3 regions of the Micromonospora sp. NPDC051296 genome follow, and region 2 is predicted to be linked to each of the others. Evidence: riboswitches for the same ligand, from Rfam matches in the RefSeq annotation. Region 2 holds a riboswitch; each other region holds the start of a gene.
What was found. A riboswitch is a leader RNA that binds a small molecule or an ion and turns the genes downstream of it on or off. The one in region 2 is predicted to bind cyclic di-AMP.
Positions count from the first base shown of each region.

Region 1: it holds a riboswitch for cyclic di-AMP, as region 2 does, so the genes downstream of both, AB0M52_RS00790 (hypothetical protein) here and AB0M52_RS19480 (C39 family peptidase) in region 2, are expected to answer to the same signal.
Region 3: it holds a riboswitch for cyclic di-AMP, as region 2 does, so the genes downstream of both, AB0M52_RS07235 (hypothetical protein) here and AB0M52_RS19480 (C39 family peptidase) in region 2, are expected to answer to the same signal.

Region 1 covers NZ_JBFBAO010000003.1:47,035-50,302, reverse strand. Annotated here, with positions in the region: gene AB0M52_RS00795 (STAS domain-containing protein) at 384-749, shown strand; gene AB0M52_RS00790 (hypothetical protein) at 889-1,989, opposite strand; cyclic di-AMP (ydaO/yuaA leader) riboswitch at 1,994-2,125, opposite strand; gene AB0M52_RS00785 (cation diffusion facilitator family transporter) at 2,222-3,139, opposite strand; gene AB0M52_RS00780 (AAA family ATPase) at 3,248-3,268, opposite strand, start outside.
Region 2 covers NZ_JBFBAO010000181.1:9,271-12,538, reverse strand. Annotated here, with positions in the region: gene AB0M52_RS19490 (hypothetical protein) at 1-108, shown strand, start outside; gene AB0M52_RS19485 (hypothetical protein) at 348-1,103, shown strand; cyclic di-AMP (ydaO/yuaA leader) riboswitch at 1,401-1,544, shown strand; gene AB0M52_RS19480 (C39 family peptidase) at 1,770-2,648, shown strand; gene AB0M52_RS19475 (alpha/beta hydrolase) at 2,831-3,268, shown strand, end outside.
Region 3 covers NZ_JBFBAO010000041.1:2,920-6,187, reverse strand. Annotated here, with positions in the region: gene AB0M52_RS07240 (carbonic anhydrase) at 1-681, shown strand, start outside; gene AB0M52_RS07235 (hypothetical protein) at 809-1,822, opposite strand; cyclic di-AMP (ydaO/yuaA leader) riboswitch at 1,826-1,957, opposite strand; gene AB0M52_RS07230 (YibE/F family protein) at 2,124-3,268, opposite strand, start outside.

The sequences.
Region 1 (3,268 bases), on a different contig from region 2:
TTCGCCATCGGAGGCTGTGCCCCGCCGGATGCCGCCGCAAACCCGGCAGAGTCCTCTCGTGGTTGCCGGTCGCCGTGATGCTTTGCACACCTGGCCACCCCTGGCCGGCCGAGTGCAGGTCGGGGGCGGTTTCCGGCAGGCACGCCGAGGTGCCGGATATCGGACGGGCTGGCGCTGGCCCGCTACCCTGGTTCGTCGGCAAGGGCGATGAGCTAACGTCGAGTGGTAGAACCTGAAAAGTCCGGATATGGGGGACTTGACGTGCCCCTGTCCGCGAATTGCTCATCCCGAGGGGTGGCGACCGAGGCCGTCGGAGGAATACTCTCGGTCGCGGCCCGCGTACTGATGAGGCGCCCGTCAGACGGGCGAGTGGAGGTGCTCGCGTGAGCCTGTCGATCCTGCAGACGGTTCGGCCCGGTGGTGTCATCGAGATCGCCCCGCGGGGCGAGATCGACGTCGACACCGCGTACGAGGTGAAAGAGGCCATTGCCGAAGTGCTGGCCAAGGGGCGTCCGGCCCGGATCGAGCTCAACATGCGGCTGGTCACCTTCATCGACTCGGTGGGCATCAGCGCGATGGTCGCCGGCTTCCAGACCGCCGAGGTCAGCGGTGTGAAACTGGTCGTCACGGAGCCGAGCCGGTTCGTCCACCGGCAGCTCTGGGTGACCGGCCTGCTCGGCCTCTTCGGCGCGCCCGAGCCCTATTACGCCGGTGCCGCCGCGACCCCCGAAGTGCTTCCCGGCGCCTGACCGCCACCGTCCCGGCACCACGGCGCCCGGTGCCACGGCGCGTGGCACCGGGCGGACGGGTCCGCGCGTCGCGGGTAGGGCAGACGAACGGCGCCGGGCGGACCGCCCGCTACGGCGGCCCACCCGGCGTCGACGTGGATCAGTACACCGACAGGTGGACGTGGTTGGTGTGGTCGCTGGACGGGTCGCCGCGCCCGCCGCTGTACGCCCGCCACCCGCTGCTGGGCAGCCAGATCTGCTTGTACCAGATCACGTAGAGCACGGCGAGCCGGTCGGAGTTGTTCACGAAGTACGTCGCCAGGTTGTTGCCGTACGTCCGGTCGCCGCCCGTGGCGACCCCGCCGAAGCCGCCCTTCTGGGCCGCGAAGTCACAGGCCCGACCCTTCGGGTGCTCACCCGAGCCGCCGGACCGGTAGCAGGAGACGTACCGGGTGAAGCCGGCCGCCTTGGCCTGGTTCAGCGCGTGCAGCGTACGCGGGGTGATGCAGCCGTTGGCCGGGGTGGGGTCGTTGACGCTGCACGACTCCGCCGGCCACGAGCCGTCCGAGTTGCGGGGCGCGGGCTTGGCCGTGGGGCTTCCGCCGGTACGCGCCGGAGCGCGGTTGGCCCGCTCCGCCGCCTGAGCCCGCTCGGCCGCCTCGGCCCGCTCGTTGGCCACGGTCAACGCCCGCTCGGCCTGCTCCTTGCGCTTGGCCATCACGGCCACCTGCTTGCGCTGCTCCTGAATCTCGCCGTCGAGCGCCTGCTTCGTTCGGCTGATCTCGTCCCGGGTGGCCTGGAGGTCGCGCAGCGCCCGCTCCTCGTTGGCGGCCACCGCGTCCAAAGCCGCCGCCCGGTCCATGAAGCCCGCCGGGGAACCGCTGTTGAGCAGCGCCGACGCGGCGCCGAGCCGCCCGCTGCGATACGCCTGCGCGGCGATCTGGGCGACCTTGGTGCTGCGCTCGGTGAGTTGGCTCTCGGTCGCCTTGAGCTGGTCGGCCAGCTGGCGCTGGCGCTTGACCGAGCGATCGAGCGCGGCCTTGGCGTCGAGGTAGCCCTTGCTGGCCGCCTCCAACTGGGCGCGCAGCGCCGGGGTGCCGCCCTCGTCGCCCACATCGTCGGGAGGCGCCGCGCGCAGCCCCTGCGGCGCGGCTGCGGCGGGTGTGAACGGGGCGAGCGCGACGCCCAGGGCGACGGCGAGCGCCGCGGCGATCAGGGCCGCCATCCGGGCGGCCGGTCTCACGGTTGCCACTGCTGGCATGCACATGTCCTTCCGTCAGCCGCCGACCGGGTTAGCTGACGGGTTCGGGACGGAAGATCCCTACCGCGGACGCGGATGCACCCCAGGAACATGGTTCCCCGGTTCGCCCTGGCGGGCGATTAGGCGGCGGCCGCCGCCGGCACCGGTGGGTGCCGCCTGGCGGGGGCCGGGTCAGAGCCTACCGGTGCTGGTGGGGACGGTGCAGCCGATGTGACTCCTGGTATTTGTTTCACTACCACTCGACCGCCCCGCAGGCCTCAGGGTTCGCTCCCGGCTCGATCTGCAACGTGGCGTGTTCGATGTGGAAGTCCTCGTTCAGCGCCGCCTGGGCCGCCGCCAACACCGCGCCCACCTCGGCGCCGGGTGCCATGGCCAGGTGGGCCGAGGCCACCTCCATGCCGGAGGTGAGCGTCCAGACGTGCAGGTCGTGGACGCCGGCCACGCCGGGCACCGCGGCCAGCCGGTCGTGCACCGCGGTGACCTGGAGGTGCTCCGGGGCGGCCTGCACCAGGATCCGTACCGCGGCCCGGCCGAGGCGCCAGGTGCGCGGCAGGATGAACGTGCCGATCGCGACCGCGACCAGCGGATCCGCCCACCACCACTCGGTCACCGCGATCAGCAGCGCCGCCCCGATCACGCCCAGTGAGCCGAGCAGGTCCGCCAGCACCTCCAGGTACGCCCCGCGCAGGTTGATGCTCTCCCGTGCCCCGGACCGCAGCAGCGTGAACGCCGCCAGGTTGGCGAGCAGGCCGAGTACCGCCACCACCAGCACCGGCCCGGCGAGCACCTCGGGCGGGTTGCCGAACCGGCGTACCGCCTCGACCAGCACGTAGACCGCGACGCCGGAGAGCAGCACGGCGTTGGCCAGCGCGGCGAGCACCTCCAGGCGGTAGAGCCCGAAGGTGCGCTGCGGGTCGGTGCCGGCCCGGCGGGTGGCGGCGACGGCGGCCAGGGCCATCCCGATGCCGAGCACGTCGGTGAACATGTGCCCGGCGTCCGAGAGCAGGGCCAGCGAGCCGGTCCGCAGGGCGGTACCCGCCTCGATCAGCATCAGGACGCTGAGCAGGGCGAACGCCGCCAACAACCGGCCGGAGTGGCGGTGCGCGGCGTTCGACACCGCGGCGTGGTGGTGGTCATGACCCGCGCCCACGCAGACACTTTCCGTCGTCCACCGGACCGGGGCCGGATCTATGCCAACATCGCTATGTATGCAATCGTCGGTCCACCCGCTCAAGCCGGGTCGGCCCGCCGCGCCGGGTCAGCCGGTCGGGTCGACCGT
Region 2 (3,268 bases):
GCCCGGCCGCAACTGCCCGCCGCCGGAGCCGTCGCCGCTGCGGTCGGGTCCGCTCCCGCCGCGGCCGTCCAGGGCGCCGACACCGCTCGCGCTCCGCCCCGCGCCTGAGTCCACCGCCCGTTGCCCGGCGGTACCGGACGCCCGCCCCACGGTCGTCCCGGTCCGCCACCGTCGCGCCGCCCACGCCGGCTGGACGCCCGCACCGGGCCGCTGCGACCGGGCCCTGTCACGGGCGCCGTCCCATCCGATGCACCTTTCACCGCCCGACCGGGTCCGTGGCCTCGCCACCAGGCGACCCGGCGTCGGCGCGGCCACCGTCACCGCACCACCTGCCATGAGGAACCGCCATGGAGAGCGTTGTCTACCAGTTCCTGATCGAGGTACCCCGGGCCGCCGCCATCTGGTCGGTCCTGCTCGTGCTTGCGCTGGGCGTACTCACCGCCCTGGTCGCCCGACCCGAGCCGGCCCGGCGGGACAATGAACCCACCGGCCAGGTCGAGGACCCCGTCGCGACCGCCGCGGCCGACCTGCGCCGCTACGCCGGTGAGGTGGCGGTGGCGGCGACCGGCGCCGCGCAGAACGCCCGACGGCGGCGCGACGCGTGGCGCGCCGCCCAGGCTGAACTCGACCGCGCCTGGGCCGGGTACGACGAGGCGGAGTCCGCGGCCCGGCGGCTCACGAGCGGTGCCGCGCTGCCCACCCCCCGTACGCCCCGCACCCCCGCCGAGTACGCCGCCCGGGAGCGTTGGCTGCACCACGCCGCGATGGCCGCGCACTGGCGCGGGGACCTGTCGGCCCGGCAGCTCAGCGACGTGCTCGCCCGCCGGGCGGGCTGGGACCCCCGGCGGCACCCGGCCGAGCAGGAGATCGTACTCGCCCGGGTGGTACGCGACGGTCGCCTGGCCGTCTATCGGGCGGCTGCCGAGCGCGAGCGCGACGCGTGGCGGGCGGCCGAGCTTGCCGCCGAGGCGGCCCGTGCCCTCTCCGCCGAGGCGTACGCCGCCGGCGAGCGGCTCCGGCCGAACCGGCTGCCGGCGCCCCACCGGGTGGGTGTAGGCCGCCCGGCCGTACGCCTGCGCTGGCGGCCGGCCCGGGTGGGCTGATCGGCCGCACGGGGCCCGATGATTCCGTGAGCCCGGTCACGTCCCGTGGAGAAACGGTCACTGGGCGCAGTCGGGTCGATCGCTGCCGCAATGTCCGCGCCATTGCCGGCGGACGGTCCGGTTGTTGCCCCCAGGCGCCCGTTTCACCCGGAATCCCATTGAGCGACGACACTTGACGAATACCCGAAAATAACCGAGCTGGATCATGTTTAAGCAGCTCAGGGAGGGTTGGCACGGGCATGACCGACCAGTAGTGTCGGCCCGTCCGGTGCGGTAACCGATCGCAAAAGGCGACGCCGCATCGACCCGCTCAATCGCGAGTTATCGCGAACCGGGGACCCACTGCACCACTGGGGTGAATCCGCGAGCCTCGGCCCGCGGTAGGGCGATCTTCCCGCCCGAATCCGTCAGCTAACCCGGTCGGCGGTGTTGGAAGGAGTTCCAACCTCGTGCAGCACTCTGCTATCCCCCCGTTGTTCCCCCGCCTCCACGGCACTGCGGTGCCCGCGCTCGCCGGCCCGGTGGCCGCGAGCTGATCCGGCCCACCGCCGCCGCCCGGTGTCCCGGGCGCATCCCGTTGAACGGCCCATCCGCGTACTCGGGTGGTCGTCGGTACCCGTGCCGACCTGACCGCCGGAGCCGGTGCGCCGCTCACCCCTGAGCCCCGTGGAGGATTCCGTGAAGCACACCGTCAAGCGTCAGCTCCGCCGGCTGGCCACCGAACGTCCGTACCAGGTCGTCGCCGCATCGGCCGCCGCGCTCGTACTCGCGACCGGCGGCGGTGCCCTGCTCGCCAGCGCCGAGGACGGCCCGGCCACCGCGCACACCCCGACCGCCGTCGCCGAGCTGCGAAGCGACACCGCCGCATCCCGCGGCGACGCCCGGGTCGTGGCGGACCCGTCGACCGCCGCGCCGAGCAGCGCCGCCCCGGCCAGCGAGGCGGCACCGGCCAGCGCCGCCGCGTCGCCGTCCCCGCAGGCCAGCTCGGCCGCGCCGGACCCGGACGTGACCAGCAAGAAGGCGACACCGAAGCCGCCGGCGTCGAAGGTCCTCGACTACGACTACCAGGCCCAGACGACCGGCTACTACTGCGGCCCGGCCGCCGTGCGGAACGCGCTCAGCGCCGCCGGCATCGACCGCGACCAGGACACCCTGGCCACCCAGCTCGGCACCACGTACGCCGGCACCAACTCGGCCGAGGACACCACCCGCGTACTCAACGCCACGGTCAAGGACGGCCCGTACGAGACCACCATGATCCGTGGCGGCTCGGCCACCCCGGCCCAGATGGACCAGCTCCAGACCGACGTCGTGGCGGCCGTCAGTGACGGACGGGCCGTCGTGGTGAACGTCGCCGGCAGCGCCACCGACACCGACGGCGGCTGGCACTCCTTCCCCGGCGGTCACTACATCGCCGTGGTGGGCTACGAGGACGAGGGCCGGCAGGTGAAGATCGCCGACTCGGCCGACCCGTCGTACTACTCCTACTGGATGAGCGCCATCGACCTGGCCAACTGGGCAGCCACCCGCGGCTACTCCTCCTGACCGGCAGCTCCTCCTGATCGAAACGACGAGGGCGCCCGGACCGCACGGTCCGGGCGCCCTCGCCGTCCCGCGTCGGCACCCGGGACACACGTCAGCGACGGGCGGGATCCCGGAGCATCACCCGGTGTCGTGTGCCGGTCGCCGGTCTCGCCGCCGCCTCCGGGCACTGGCAGACTGCGCGCATGGCCGACGAATCAGGTGACCGGGCCGGCCGGTCTGTCCTGCTGCTCCTGCACGGGATGGGCGTCACCGGCGACGTGTGGCTGCCCTGGGCGCCGCTGCTCGAACAGCGGTGGCCCGGGCGGTGGCTGGCCCCGGATCTGGCCGGCCACGGCGCTTCGCCCCCGCTGCCGGAATACTCGTTCACCGGTCTCGCCGACCGGGTCGCCGGGAGCCTGGGCGCCGGTGACCGGGTGGTGGTGCTGGGCCACTCGCTCGGCGGGGTGGTCGGCTTGGCGCTGGCCGCCGCGAGCCGGGGTGTGGTGGTCGACGCGGTGGTCGGGCTCGGCATCAAGGCGGTCTGGTCCCCGGAGGAACTGGCCCGCGCCGCTGACCTCGCGGCCCGCCCGGTCACCTGGTTCGTCACCCGGGACGAGGCGGCCCGACGGTACCTGCGCGTC
Region 3 (3,268 bases), on a different contig from region 2:
CCCGGCGCGCAGCCAGGGCCGGAACGCGAGTACCTCACCGCGGATCTTCCCGGCGCCCCGCAGCGGGCGCTCGCCGAGCTGACCGCCGGCAACCGGAGATTCGTCACCGGCGTGCTCCGGCACCCGCACCAGGACGCCGGACGCCGGGCCGCCGTCGCGGCGGAACAGCACCCGTTCGCGGTGATCGTGGGCTGCTCCGACTCCCGGCTGGCCGCCGAGATCATCTTCGATCGTGGGCTGGGTGACCTCTTCGTTGTCCGCACCGCCGGGCACACCGTCGGGCCCGAGGTGCTGGGCAGCGTGGAATACGCGGTGGCCGTGCTGCGTACGCCGTTGGTGGTGGTGCTCGGGCACGATTCGTGCGGCGCCGTGCAGGCCGCCCGCGACGCGGTGGCCACCGGTACCCGGCCGCCGGGTCACCTGCGTGCCGTGGTGGACGCCGTGGTGCCCAGCCTGCGCCGGGCGCAGGACGCGGGGGTGGACGAGTTGGACCGGATCGTGGACATCCACATCGCGCAGACCGTCGAGGCGATGCTGGCCTCCTCCGAGGCGCTCGCCGCCGAGGTGGCGGCCGGGCGGTGCGCGGTGGTGGGCATGTCGTACCGGCTGGCCGCCGGTGAGGTGCGGGCGGTGGCCGCGGAACCGGCCGAGCTGGCCGGCGCGGTGGCGCCCGCCGCCTGACGGACGCCGCCGCTGCGGTCACCGCGCCGGCCCGCACCGTCGGCGACACCCTCGGCATCACCTCCGAAACGGCGAGGGCCGTCCCGCCGGGTGGCGGAACGGCCCTCGGTGCGTCGCCCGGTGGCGCTCAGAGCAATGACACGTGCACGTGGTCGGTGTGGTTCGACGGGCCGCTGTAGGAACTCCAGCCCGTCGCCGGGAACCAGATCTGCCGGTTCCAGATCACGTAGTAGACGCCCAGCCGATCGGCGTTGCGGACCAGGAAGGCCGCCAGGTTGTTGCCGTAGATCCGCATGTCGTTGTTGTACCAGGGGCGGAAGCCGCTGTTCTGCAACGACCAGTCACAGGCCCGGCCCTTGGGGTGCTCCCACTTGTCGCCCGGTCGGTAACAGCCGACGAACCGGTTGAAGCCGGCCCGCTTGACCTCCTTGTACATGTGCAAGGTGCGCGGCGTGATGCAGCCCGACGTGGTCGGGTCGTTCTGGTTGCACGACTCGGACTTCCAGCCGCCGTCCGCCGCCCGGTTCGGCCCGACGCGGGCGACCGGGGAGGTGGCCGACACCAGGCCGCCGGTGAGGCCGGTGCCGCCGACCAGCCGGAGCGATTTCTCCGCGTCGCTCTTCTTGCGGGCCATGTCGTTGGTCAGCTTCTGCTGCTCGCGCACCTCGGCGTCGAGCGCCAGCTTGGCCTGCTGGGCGCGGTGCCTGACCGCGTTGACCTCGCCGAGCTTCTTGTCGTTGAACAGGTTCAGCTCGTCCAGCGCGGAGGCGCGGTCGATGAACGAGTCGGGGGCGTTGCTCTGCAACAGCAGGGCGATCGCGCCGACCCGGCCGCTGCGGTACGACTGCGTCGCGATCTCGGCCACCTGTGGGGAGAGCGCGTCCAGGTCGGCCTGGGCGCGGCCGACCTCCACGGCGAGTTCGAGCTGCCGCTTCTTGGACTTCTCCAGCTTGTTCTTGGCCTTGGAGTAGTCCCGGTTGGTCGCCTCGATCAACTCGTTGAGCATCGGCGGATCGTCGTCATGCCCCGCGGGCTTGGGGGGCGTCGGCGCGGCCATTGCCGGCAGAGGACCGGCGAATACGGCGAACGCGGCGAACACGGCCACCACGGGTGTCAACCAGCGGCGTAGGGGTGCCGTCACTGTCTTCCCTTCCATCGACCGCCGACCGGGTTAGCTGACGGGTTCGGGACGGAAGTGGCCCCTACCGCTGTCGCGGATTCACCCCACGTACCTGGGTCCCCGGCTCGCCTGACGGCGATTGGGCGGCGGCACCGCAGGCGCCGCTGCGCGCCTTCGGCGGTGACCGGCAGTGAGGTTACCCGACAGTCGATGTGGCCCTCTACGCCCTGAACCCGACTAGATGTGTCATTTCGTAATCGCGGTGGGTGACCAGCGACACCCATGCCGGCCGCATCGGCCGCGGCGGTCACGCTGAGGAGTGTCACCATGTGGTGTCCGTGCTCCTGTCTGGTTCGGGCCACCCCGACGGGGCGGCGGGGGACGTGTTGCCGGTACGCGGTGAACTGAGCGCGCGGAGCGCCTCGGCCCGGTCCGTCGCCGGCCGGGGAGCCCTGGAGGTGCGGTCGCCGGTGGTGGCGGTCTGCCCGTCGCCGTCGGGTGTGCGGCGCTCGTCACCGTCGGGCCTCGGGCGTCGACCGGCGGTGGTCACCATCACGGCCAGGGCGGTGGTCAGCGGTACGGCGGCGATCAGCCCGAGCGTGGCCACCACGCTGCGGACGATCTCCTGGGCAAGGAACTCGCTGGTCACGATCTGCCCCAGCGCGCGGGAGTCGGCGGTGAGCAGGAGCAGCAGTGGCAGCGACGCACCGGCGTACGCCAGGACGATGGTGTTGACCACCGAGGCGATGTGCGCCCGGCCGACCCGGGTCGCCGAGCGGTACAGCTCCCGGCGGGAGAAGTTCGGGTTGGCGTGGCTCAGCTCGGTGACGGCGGCGGCCTGGGTGACCGTGACGTCGTCAAGCACACCCAGCGACCCGATGATGATGCCGGCCAGCAGCAGGCCGTGCAGGTCGACGTCGGCCCGGAACATGAAGAGCGTGGTGGCGTCCTCGCTGCCGAAGCCGGTCAGATGGGTGGCCGACGTCGCGGCCAGGCCGAGCAGCCCGGTGATCACCAGGGCGCCGAGCGTGCCCAACACCGCCACCGAGGTCTGCGCGGACACGCCGTGTGTCAGATACAGCACCACGAACATGATCAACGCCGAGCCGACGATGGCCATCACCAACGGCGGCTGGCCGGCGCTGATGCCGGGCAGCACGAAGGTGAGCAGGATGGCGAAGCTGGCCGCCAGGCCGGCCAGGGCGGCCAGTCCGCGCAGCCGCCCGAAGGCGACGATGGCGGCGGCGAACAGCACCGCGAGCCATATCAGCGACATGCCCCGCTGGTGCTCGGCGATGTTGTAGGTGCTGATCGACGGATCCTCGGGGTCGATCAGCGGGACCAGGATGATGTCGTCACCGGCGCTGACCCGGGGCGCTCCGGGCCCGGCCGGGATCGGCGTCTGCACCTCCTGGCCCGCGTCCGGGCCGTCCTGCACCCGTACGGTGACCGTGCCGCACGGCCCCT